One region of the Bradyrhizobium sp. Unk1 genome, then DNA from elsewhere that is predicted to be linked to it. Evidence: predicted binding sites of a transcription regulator. Region 1 holds the regulator's gene; the other holds the start of a gene.
What was found. The regulator LexA, encoded in region 1, represses DNA repair genes until DNA is damaged. The targets are predictions, from matches to a motif close to TGTTCNNNNTGTGTTCNG.
Positions count from the first base shown of each region.

Region 2: dinB (DNA polymerase IV) is a predicted target of LexA. The motif match lies at 3,088-3,105, and genes of this name have one in related genera.

Region 1 covers NZ_JCAMOP010000007.1:223,689-228,879, reverse strand. The annotation lists gene AC5ZFO_RS11685 (molybdopterin molybdotransferase MoeA) at 308-1,519, shown strand; gene lexA (transcriptional repressor LexA) at 1,696-2,397, shown strand; gene AC5ZFO_RS11675 (hypothetical protein) at 3,043-3,477, shown strand; gene AC5ZFO_RS11670 (GAF domain-containing protein) at 3,702-4,643, shown strand; gene AC5ZFO_RS11665 (ComEC/Rec2 family competence protein) at 4,653-5,191, opposite strand, start outside.
Region 2 covers NZ_JCAMOP010000005.1:151,186-156,376, reverse strand. The annotation lists gene AC5ZFO_RS08255 (hypothetical protein) at 1-220, opposite strand, end outside; gene ku (non-homologous end joining protein Ku) at 361-1,287, shown strand; gene AC5ZFO_RS08245 (metallophosphoesterase family protein) at 1,390-1,857, shown strand; gene dinB (DNA polymerase IV) at 1,939-2,997, opposite strand; gene AC5ZFO_RS08235 (exonuclease domain-containing protein) at 3,179-5,191, shown strand, end outside.

The DNA.
Region 1 (5,191 bases):
AAGTTGGCTTGTGCAAGCCCCTCAAGGACCGCCGCAAGATTCCCGGGGTCGATCTCCTCAGGCTCCCCTGCGTTGCCGCTCAAAGCCAGCATCGCACGCGCAATCTCGTCCTGGCTATCCGCAGGGAGCTGCCGCACGGCCTGGAGCGCTTTTTCGAGCAGTCTTGTCATCGACAGAAAGATAGGCCGGGCCGCCGCCGAATGGAAGTGTGGGCTCGCGCGCCTTTGGGGAGCCCCTTTTGCTTCAGGCCCTCCGCTCGGCTAGAACCTTGCCGACCGAGTCCTTCGATTTGTTGCGGGAGTTCGCCGTGGCCCTGATGCCGGTATCCGATGCGCTCGCCGCGGTGCTGGCGGGCGCAGAGCCGCTGCCTGAAGAGATGATCGCGCTCGACGCGGCCTTCCATCGCGTGCTCGCGCGCGATGTCGCCGCGCGGCGCACGCAGCCGCCGCAGGCGATGTCGGCAATGGACGGCTATGCGGTGCGCGCGGTCGATGCGGCGAAGACCGACTCCCAGCTCACCCTGATCGGCGAGGTCGCGGCGGGCCGCCCGTTTGCGGGATCGGTCGGCGCCGGCGAGGCCGTGCGTATCTTCACCGGCGGTGTCGTTCCCGATGGCGCTGATGCGGTCGTGATCCAAGAGGATACGGTCGCGGACGGCAAGCGCATCACCATCAAGGAAGCCGCCGTAACGGGGCGGCACATCCGCCCCGCCGGCGTCGACTTCTCGGAAGGCGACGTGCTGCTGTGCAAGGGTATCAGGCTCACCGAGCGCGACCTCGCGCTCGCCGCCGGCATGAATTACCCGCAATTGCCCGTCCGACGACGCCCGAAGGTCGCGATCCTCGCGACCGGCGACGAGTTGGTGATGCCGGGTACCACGCCCGGTCCCGGCCAAATCGTCTATTCCAACGGCTACGCCCTGCACGCGCTCGCCCGCAGCGAGGGCGCCGATACCGTCGACCTCGGCGTTGCCGCCGACACGCTGGCGGCCACCACGGCCGGCATCGGCCGCGCGCGGGAGAGCGGCGCGGACATCCTGATCACGACCGGCGGCGCGTCGGTCGGAGACCACGATCTGGTCCAGCAGGCGCTGAGGGACGAAGGTATCTCGATGGCGTTCTGGAAGATCGCGATGCGGCCGGGCAAGCCGATGATGAACGGGCGGCTCGGCGCGATGCGCGTGATCGGCCTGCCTGGCAATCCCGTGTCATCCTATGTTTGCGGCTTCCTGTTCATGGTGCCGTTGATTCGCGCGCTTTCGGGCCGTTCGATGATTCATCACCGCCGCGAACGCGCGGTGCTCGGCCGCGATGTCGGCGCCAACGACCAGCGCGAGGATTATCTGCGCGCACGCCTCGAACTGCGCGACGACGGCACGCTCGTCGCCGTTCCGGTCAATCACCAGGATTCCTCGCTGCTTGCGAATCTCGCTGCGGCACAGGCACTTCTCGTGCGCGCGCCATTCGCGCCGAAGGCCGAAGCCGGCACGCCTTGCGAGGTCTTGCGGCTGCCCGTCTGATCGCTTCGTTCGCGTGCGTTCCGCGAACTTTGTCGCGTTCACGGTAAATTAAGCAGTTGCGGAACATGTATCGAACATATAGTGTCCGTTCATGATTTGTTTCGAGCATGTAGCGGCTTACTGCTGAATTCAGCGTCTCGGAATCGAACGACATCAACCGGGGGATTTTGGTCGAGATGTTAACGCGCAAACAATACGAGCTCCTGCGGTTCATCAGCGAGCGGCTGAAGGAAAGCGGCGTGCCGCCCTCCTTCGACGAGATGAAGGACGCGCTCGACCTGCGCTCGAAATCGGGCATCCATCGCCTGATCACCGCGCTCGAGGAGCGCGGCTTCATCCGGCGCCTGCCCAACCGGGCCCGCGCCATCGAGGTGATCAAGCTGCCCGAGCTTCAGGCCGCCGCCGGCAGCCGCCGCGGTTTCACGCCGAGCGTCATCGAAGGCAATCTCGGCAAGGTCCGCACGACTTCCAGCCCGCCGGCGGATGAGGGCGAGCGTCCCGTGGCGGTCCCCGTGATGGGCCGCATCGCGGCCGGCACGCCGATCGAGGCCTTGCAGACCCGCAGCCACACCATCAGCGTACCGCCTGACATGCTCGGTTCAGGCGAACATTACGCGCTCGAAGTGCGTGGTGATTCCATGGTCGAGGCCGGCATTCTCGACGGCGACATGGCGCTGATCCAGCGCAACGAGAGCGCCGACACCGGCGATATCGTGGTGGCGCTGATCGACGACGAGGAAGCAACCCTGAAGCGCTTCCGCCGCCGCGGCGCCTCGATCGCGCTCGAGCCCGCCAACGCAGCCTATGAGGTCCGCATCCTCCCGCCCAACCGGGTGAAGATTCAGGGCAAACTGATCGGGCTCTACCGGAAGTACTGATACCGGACGCGCCGGGATCGGTTATTTGGCGCCCCGCGCGCTTTAGATCGGCATCGCCGATCCGAGATTGGAGCGGACGATTGTCCGCTTCCGCTGGATAGTCTTTCTGGTTTCGCGCAGATTATCCGGCCCCTCCTCTGGCGGTAAATCCTCGGCACGCCGCACGAAGCAGCCCTGCTTCGCGGCCTTCAGGTTCGAGGAGAAGTCATGCGCCGGATCGTTCAGATCCCAGTTGCTGTGGCGCTGATCGCAGCATCAGCGTCGCAAGCCTTGGCGTCGCGAGCCTTGGCGTCGAAAGCCTTGGCGTCGAAAGCCTTGGCCGCACAATCGCGACCCCATGTCCGCAACGACACCGCCGTGAGCGAGCGAGCCCGCAAGGCCCGCAACGCCGTCGAGCAACCGTCGCGGCCGGCCTGGCAATATTCCGGCTGGTCGGCGCCTGCGGGGCGCTGACACGCGCCTGCAGAATGCATAGGGGCGGGCTTTGTTCCTAGTGGATTCGGGAAAGATAATGTGATTGCGGCTTGCTGCGGCGAGCCGTAGATTTGCCTACAACCGGGCAGAACCTTTCACATTTCCACTCTGATAGAGGCCTGCGCCTCGATTGAGAGACGTGGGTCGCTATCCCTGCATGAGGAGCACCCGATGTGTGACTACAGCCTGCATGCCGTCGCGTCGCGTCCCGCCGAAGTCGGCGAGACGGTCGTCACGACAACCTTCCGCGGCACCTCGACGCGCGGCTTTGCCTCCGCAGCCGATCCGACCGTCGCGGTCTGCCTGCTCCCGGGAACGGAGCTCGCTTTCGCCGACAACGTCCGCTACGACAATCGCTGGATCTGGACGCGTACCGTCAATTCGCGCGTCGGCAAGTTCGGCAAGATCGATCCGCACATTCCCGATCGCCATCATGATGCGATCGAATTCCCCGACGGCAAATCCGTGCTGGTGACGCAGCTGGTCGAAGGCCAGCGCGCGACCGTGCTGCAACTACCGGTGACCCAGCCGCTCGGCGAGCGCGAGCACAAGCCGCAGATCATCACCGACAGCCGGCCGACCATCACCCGCCTGCCGATCGGCTGACATAGCCATTCCCGGCCGGCAGGTCGGGCCAGGATTGAAAATCGCCATCGCCGGCCGAGGCCGGCGAGATGGTGTCGTTCGTGTCCCGCGAAACTCCCTCGGGCGGACCAAGCCGTTGCGCCTCCCACCGCACGAAGTTTGCGCTGTCCTGCCTGAATTTTGAACGTCCGTTCCGCAGCCAAATGGCCGATGCTTGGTGCGGCTTGAGACGGCGGACACGTTCAATGAAGACCTTCATTCGCGTCGTTGAACTCTGGGTGCCTGACCGCACACGCATGCGGCTGGAATTCGGCGGCAGCCTCTACGGCGAAGGGCTGTCCGCGTTCAGGGCCGTGAGCGAAGATCTGCACTTCGGATATGACGAGGGGCTTCCCGGCAAGGCCTGGGCCAGCGGCCACCCCGTGATCCTCACCAGATTCACCGATTCCTATTTCAAGCGGACCGATCAGGCCATCGCCGCCGGGCTGACATGCGGCGTGGCAGTGCCGGTGTTTTCAGGCGAATTCCTGCAAGCCGTCATGGTGCTGTTCTGCGGCGACGACGAGGCCCATGTCGGCGCGATCGAGCTCTGGCACAACGATGCCGAAACCTCCCACGAGATGGCGCTCGTCGACGGCTATTACGGCACCGCCGAAATGTTCGAATTCAACTCCCGCCACACCAGATTTCCGCGTGGCTTCGGCCTGCCCGGCCGCATCTGGAAAGCCGGCCTGCCGCTGGTCATCAAGGACCTGTACGATGCCAGGAGTTTTCTGCGCTGGGAGGACGCCGCCAAGGTCGGAATCAATCTCGGGGTCGGCGTTCCCTATCGGACCGGCACCGATCAGACCTGGGTGCTGACGTTCCTCTCGGCGCAGGCGACCCCGATTGCACGACGCTTCGAGATCTGGGTCCCGGACGAGGCCCGCTCCGCGCTGGTCTTCCGCGCCGGCGATTGCAGCGCGCAGACCGACCTCGCCGCGCTCTATGCGACGAAATCCATCGCCAAAGGCGAAGGCAGCATCGGCGGGGCCTGGGCCACCGGCATGCCCGCGCTCAACGACGATCTCGCACGTGACGGCTCGGCCGCGGCCTCGCAGGCCTGCGCCTCTGGACTGAGCCAGATGGTCGTCCTGCCGGTGATCGGCAACGCCAGGCTCGATGCCGTGCTGGCCTGGTATCTGTAACCCGTCCGCTCAATCCTCGGCCTGCAGGTCGGCTTCCGATGGCGTCGCATCGCGGTTGCGGGAAGCCGCCGCCTGCGGCCCAAGGCTCGCGCCGAAATCCGCCTCGCCGGCAACCGCCGGCGACCACGGACGGTCCGCTCCCCTTGCCTTCGCCGCCTGAACCACAAAGCCGTCGCCGCTTCGCGTCAACGCCAGCGCGCCCTGCCTTGCGAGACGCTGACGGTCGACAACCATCGCCGCGCAATCCGGCGGCGCCGGCCGCGCCGTCACCACCAGCGCGGAGCGGCTGCAATCGTCAGCCAATGAATCGATGCGCAAGGCCAGCGCGACCAGGCGCCCGTCGGCAAGCGGCGTCACGCAGCCGGCCTCGTCGCACGACACGCCGGCGGCCAGTGAGGCACTGCCGGCGTCGCGCGGATCGGCGTCTCCGGCGAGCCATTCCTTCAGAAGAAAACCGTCCTTGCTCGACCTGATCAGATGCAGGTGTCCATCCCTGCCCCGCACCGCGACGCTCTGGCCGTCACCGGCGATCAGGACATCGGGCTGCC
Region 2 (5,191 bases), on a different contig from region 1:
GGCTGATCTCAGACAGTTTGTGTGCCTGGATCGGCTTTTCGGCGCGAACGGCATCGGCGCGGGCTTCCCCGAGAAGCGACGCCCAGTACGCAGCTGGCAAGTCGTCGGCTGGACCGACGGCCGGCGTGGAAGGGGTGTTCTTGCCGACGGCAAGGGTATTGGCCAGCTTCTGGATCTGTTTCATGGTCGGAAAGCGCCAACTAGCGGGTCGGTCGGTCATGGTCAGAGTAGAACATAACAAGAACAAATGGTCGAATCTGGTTCTCAGAAAAATGCTTCGGACCGCCTGGCCGTTTGTCGGAACTGGTCGCGGTCGTTCGTCTTGAATCCGAGACGCCCTAGACCGGAGTTCTGCGTACCATGGCCCCGCGCGCCAACTGGAAAGGCTTTTTGAGGCTCTCCCTGGTCACCTGTCCGGTGGCTCTGTATCCGGCGACCTCGGAGAGTGAGAAGGTCTCGTTCAACCAGCTCAACCGGGCGACGGGCCATCGGATCAAATACCTGAAGGTCGATGCGGATACCGGCGACGAGGTACCCAACGAGGACATCGTCAAGGGCTACCAGCTTGAAAAGGACCAATTCATCGAGGTGACGAAGGAGGAGCTCGAAGAGATCGCATTGGAGTCGACGCGAACCATTGAGATCGACGAGTTCGTCAATAGATCCGAAATCGACCCGAGGTATCTGATCCGTCCCTACTACCTGCGTCCCGACGGCAAGGTTGGTCACGACGCCTTTGCCGTGATCCGCGAGACCATACGCGAGATGGACAAGGTTGCGATCGGGCGGGTCGTGCTGACCAATCGCGAACACATCATCGCTCTCGAACCGCGCGAAAAGGGCTTGATCGGTACCCTGCTGCGCTATCCCTACGAGGTCCGCGATCCGGCGGAGTATTTCGACGAAATCCAGGCCGTCAAAGTCACAAAGGACATGCTGGATCTCGCGAAGCACATCGTGAACCAGAAGGCGGGGACGTTCGACCCTGGGAAGTTCGAAGACCACTATGAAACCGCACTGATAGACCTGATCAACCAGAAGCGCTCGGGCAAGACCATCCGCCCGAAGGAGCGGCCCAAAGGCGAAAACGTCGTCGATCTGATGGAGGCGCTGCGGCAGAGCGTCGGTCGGGAGGGCGCGCCGGCGAAGGCGAGCAAGCCCGCCAAGAAGCCGCGCAAGGCGGCGGCGGGTCAGAAAGAGATGTTGATGTCGATCCAAGGCAAGAAGCCGGCGAAGGAAGCAGCGGCGAAGAAGCCCGCGACGGGCCAGCGGCGGAAGTCGGCTTAGGCGACTGATGTCAGGCACTGGTGGCGCTTCAGGAAAGCGCGAATTTCCTCGATCGACCGCTGCGGCCCAACGCGCGATAGGGTGCTTCGACTGGACGCTGCGATGACCTTCACGATCGGCATCATCTCGGATACGCACGGCCTGCTTAGGCCGGAGGCTCTTCGCTTGCTGGCCCACGTCGACCACATCATTCACGGCGGCGACATCGGCGATCCCGAGATCATCACCGCGCTACGGAGAGTTGCCCCCGTCACGGCGATCAGGGGGAACGTAGACACGGGCGAGTGGGCCACCGAATTTGCCGAAACCGAGCTCGTGCGGCTCGCCGGACGGTTGTTCTACGTTCTGCACGACCGCAATGTCCTGCAGGTCGATCCCGTAGCTGAGGGCATCGATGTCATTGTTTCCGGCCACTCCCATATGCCGAATATCGCTACCGTCGATGGCGTACTCTACGTGAATCCCGGCAGCGCGGGGCGCAGACGTTTCAAGCTACCGATCGCGCTTGCGAGCCTCGAAGTCGCGCCCGACGGACTGAACCCGATCATCCACGATCTTGAAGTCGGATAGGCCGCGCCGCGCACGTCCAGCCAGGCGAAACCTTCGGCGCCGTTTCGGTCGCCGCGCTGTAAGCCGCGTCTATGGGCGGCGTCAGATAGGCAGATCGAGCTGAGGTCCAATATCGTCGTTCGCCGGCGTTTGCAGCGACGACAGCGGCACGCCCAGAAGGCGAACCGACTTCGGGAAGGGCATCTCGGCCTGCAGCAGGGCGACCGCCAAGCTCTCCAAGTTGTCCCGGCTCGATACGAAATTCGGGATCGACCGGCTCCGCGTGATGATCTCGAAATCGAAGAACTTGACCTTGAGCGTCACAGTCTTTCCCCGGTTGCCGGTGATCTCACAGTGGCGCCAGACCTTGTCGATCAGTGGCTGGAGTTCGGCCGCCATCGCGTCGAATGTCGTGAGGTCCACCGAGAACGTGTTCTCGGCGCCGATGGACTTGCGGATGCGGTTGGCGCGGACGGGACGATCGTCGACGCCGCGCGAGATCCAGTAGTAATAGGCGCCGGACTTGCCGAAGTTGGCGTTCATGAATTCGAGCGTCTGGTTGCGGATGTCCATTCCGGTGAAGATGCCGAGGCCGTTCATCTTCGCGCTCGTCGCCGGACCGATGCCGTGGAATTTGCCGACCGGCAGCGACTCCACGAACGCGGCGCCCATCTCGGGAGAGATGACGTACTGGCCGTTCGGCTTCCTGTGATCCGAAGCGAGCTTCGCGAGAAACTTGTTGTAGCTGATGCCGGCTGAAGCGTTGAGGCCCGTCTCGGCCTTGATCTTCTCGCGGATCCGCAGCGCGACGTCGCGGGCAAGGGGTATGCCCTGCAGGTTGTCGGTGACGTCGAGATAAGCCTCGTCCAGCGACAACGGTTCGATGAACGGCGTGTGCTCCGCGAAGATGTCGCGGATTTGCCGGCTGATTGCTTTGTAGACCTCGAAGCGCGGTCTAACGAAGATCAGGTCCGGACACTGCCTCTTGGCGGTGACGCACGCCATCGCAGAGCGGACCCCGAACTTGCGCGCCTCGTAGCTTGCCGCAGCTACGACGCCACGTTCCGCCGAGCCGCCGACCGCGGCCGGCTTGCCTTGAAGATCCGGATTGTTCCTCTGCTCGACCGACGCATAGAAGGCATCCATGTCGATGTGGATGATCTTGCGGTGGGAAAGGCCGGTGTCGAGTCGGCTTTCGGCCGGTGCTTTCTACGGTCCGTCCTTCGCTCCCGCCTTGACAAATAGAGCTTTCGGAACAAAAAAGGAACGATAAAACTGTGTTTGGCGGATCGTTGAGAGCAGATTCGTCGACCAGAAACGATGGGAACCCGGCGCGCGTCAAATGAAGCCTACCACGTTGCCGGTCTACTACTATCTCGACCACTTCGTCGAAATGCTCGACTTTGTCGAGAGGACGTATGGCGAGATCCTAACCGACGAGCAACGTTCGTTCACCGCGCGCTTTCGCATCCTCTCGAAGGACGCGCAGTGTCTGCTCATCCGGATGGTCAACCGGCGAGGGGCGATCTTCAATCGCGCACTCTTTAAGTACCGCGAGATAACCGACCTCGAAATCGCGGCTCGTGACTTGATCGAGTGTGGCCATGCGCGCGGCCTGCGTGCCGAGGACTATTCCGCCTTCGTACTTTGCCTGCCGAAGACCGCACTTCTCGACGGCGCCCGTGCAGCGGGGTTCGGCCGCGACGTCCTCACCTCATGGTCGAAACCGGTGCTGGCCGACTTCTTCGTTGCCGCAATTCCGTTCGATCTTGCGGCAAAACATTGCGGGGCCGGCGGCTTCATAGCGCTCGACAACACGCGGCCGATCGAATTCCTGCTGTACCTCTATTTCGGAAAGACGGTCGACGACCTCAAGAACTTCGCTCTGCGCGATCTCGGCGTCCTGCGCACGAACAGGGAGACGTCGTTCAGCGCTCGCTTTGCCGACGCCGACGAAGCTCATGCATGCTTTCACTACAGCCAAGTGCTGGACCGCATCGAGGTCCGTTCTGCCGGCATCTATGCACGGGAGGCTGCAGCGATCCTGGACGGACCCCCGCGGACGACCGAATATGCCGCCGACCTTGCGGCCCGCGCCGCGTGCCGGGTCGGGCAGTTCTTCGAGAAGCAAGGCGACAAGGATCTGGCCGAACGGCTTTATCGTTTCGGCGGCTCGGCCGATTGCCGCGAGCGCCTCGTCCGGTTGCTGTACGCGGAGGGCGACAAGGAAGCGTCTGAGAATTTGCTGCGGGACATGATCGATGATCCCGAAAGCGACGACGAGCATCTCTTCGCGACGGATTTCTACGCGCGCAAGTTCGGCGGACGGCGGACAGGTCTGTGCACTGAGTTGCTACGATCGGGGCGGACGATCGTCGTCGACGACACGCATCGCGGTAATCCCGAGGCTGGGGTGGCTGGCGTGCTGCGGCGCCTGGGCGGGCAGGTCTACTTCGCGGAGAATACGCTTTGGCACATGCTGTTCGGGCTGCTGTTCTGGGATGAGCTTTTCGAGTCCGGCCAGCTTCACAGCGGTTTCGACTGGGTTCCGCATTGCCTTCGCGACCGGACGTTCCATCGGCGGTTCGCCTCGCAGATCGACGTCAAGCTCGCGGAGATCAGATCCGGTAATGCGCTTCCGATCGTCTTGCGCACCGTCACCGCTAGATGGGGCCGACCCAATGGAGTCTTCGCTTGGGACCACGTGCAGATGGGCGCACTGCGTGCCTTGCTCGAAGGCGCCCGCGCGGACGGTTTGGCCGAGATTGTTCAGGCGATGTGCGAAGACTTTCCCCGCACGCGGGACGGTTTCCCTGATCTGATGCAAGTGCGCGACGGCAAGGTGTCTTTCGTCGAGGTCAAGGCGGAAGGCGACGCCATACGCCGCAACCAACTGACTCGCCTGCGCCAGCTGGAGAACGCCGGCATCCCGGCCAAGATCGGCCGCGTGGACTACCGGTTCGACCCGGAGCAGGACTACGTGGTCGTCGACATTGAGACCACGGGAACCTGGTCGTCTGGTGATCGCATCACCGAAATCGGTGCGGTCAAGGTCCGTAACCATCAAGTCGTCGACGAGTGGCACTCGCTTGTTAATCCGCAGCGGCCGATCCCCGCGAAGATCGTCGAACTGACCGGCATCACCAACCAGATCGTTCGGGATGCGCCCGTGTTCCACGAAGTCGCCGACAGTTTTATGGCGTTCATGGGGGACGGCATCTTCGTCGCCCACAACGTGAACTTCGACTACGGCTTCCTGTCGTACGAGTACGAACGGCTCGAACGACGCTTCCGCTTTCCGAAGCTGTGTACTTGCGTGGGAATGCGACGTCGATATCCCGGGCACAAATCGTAC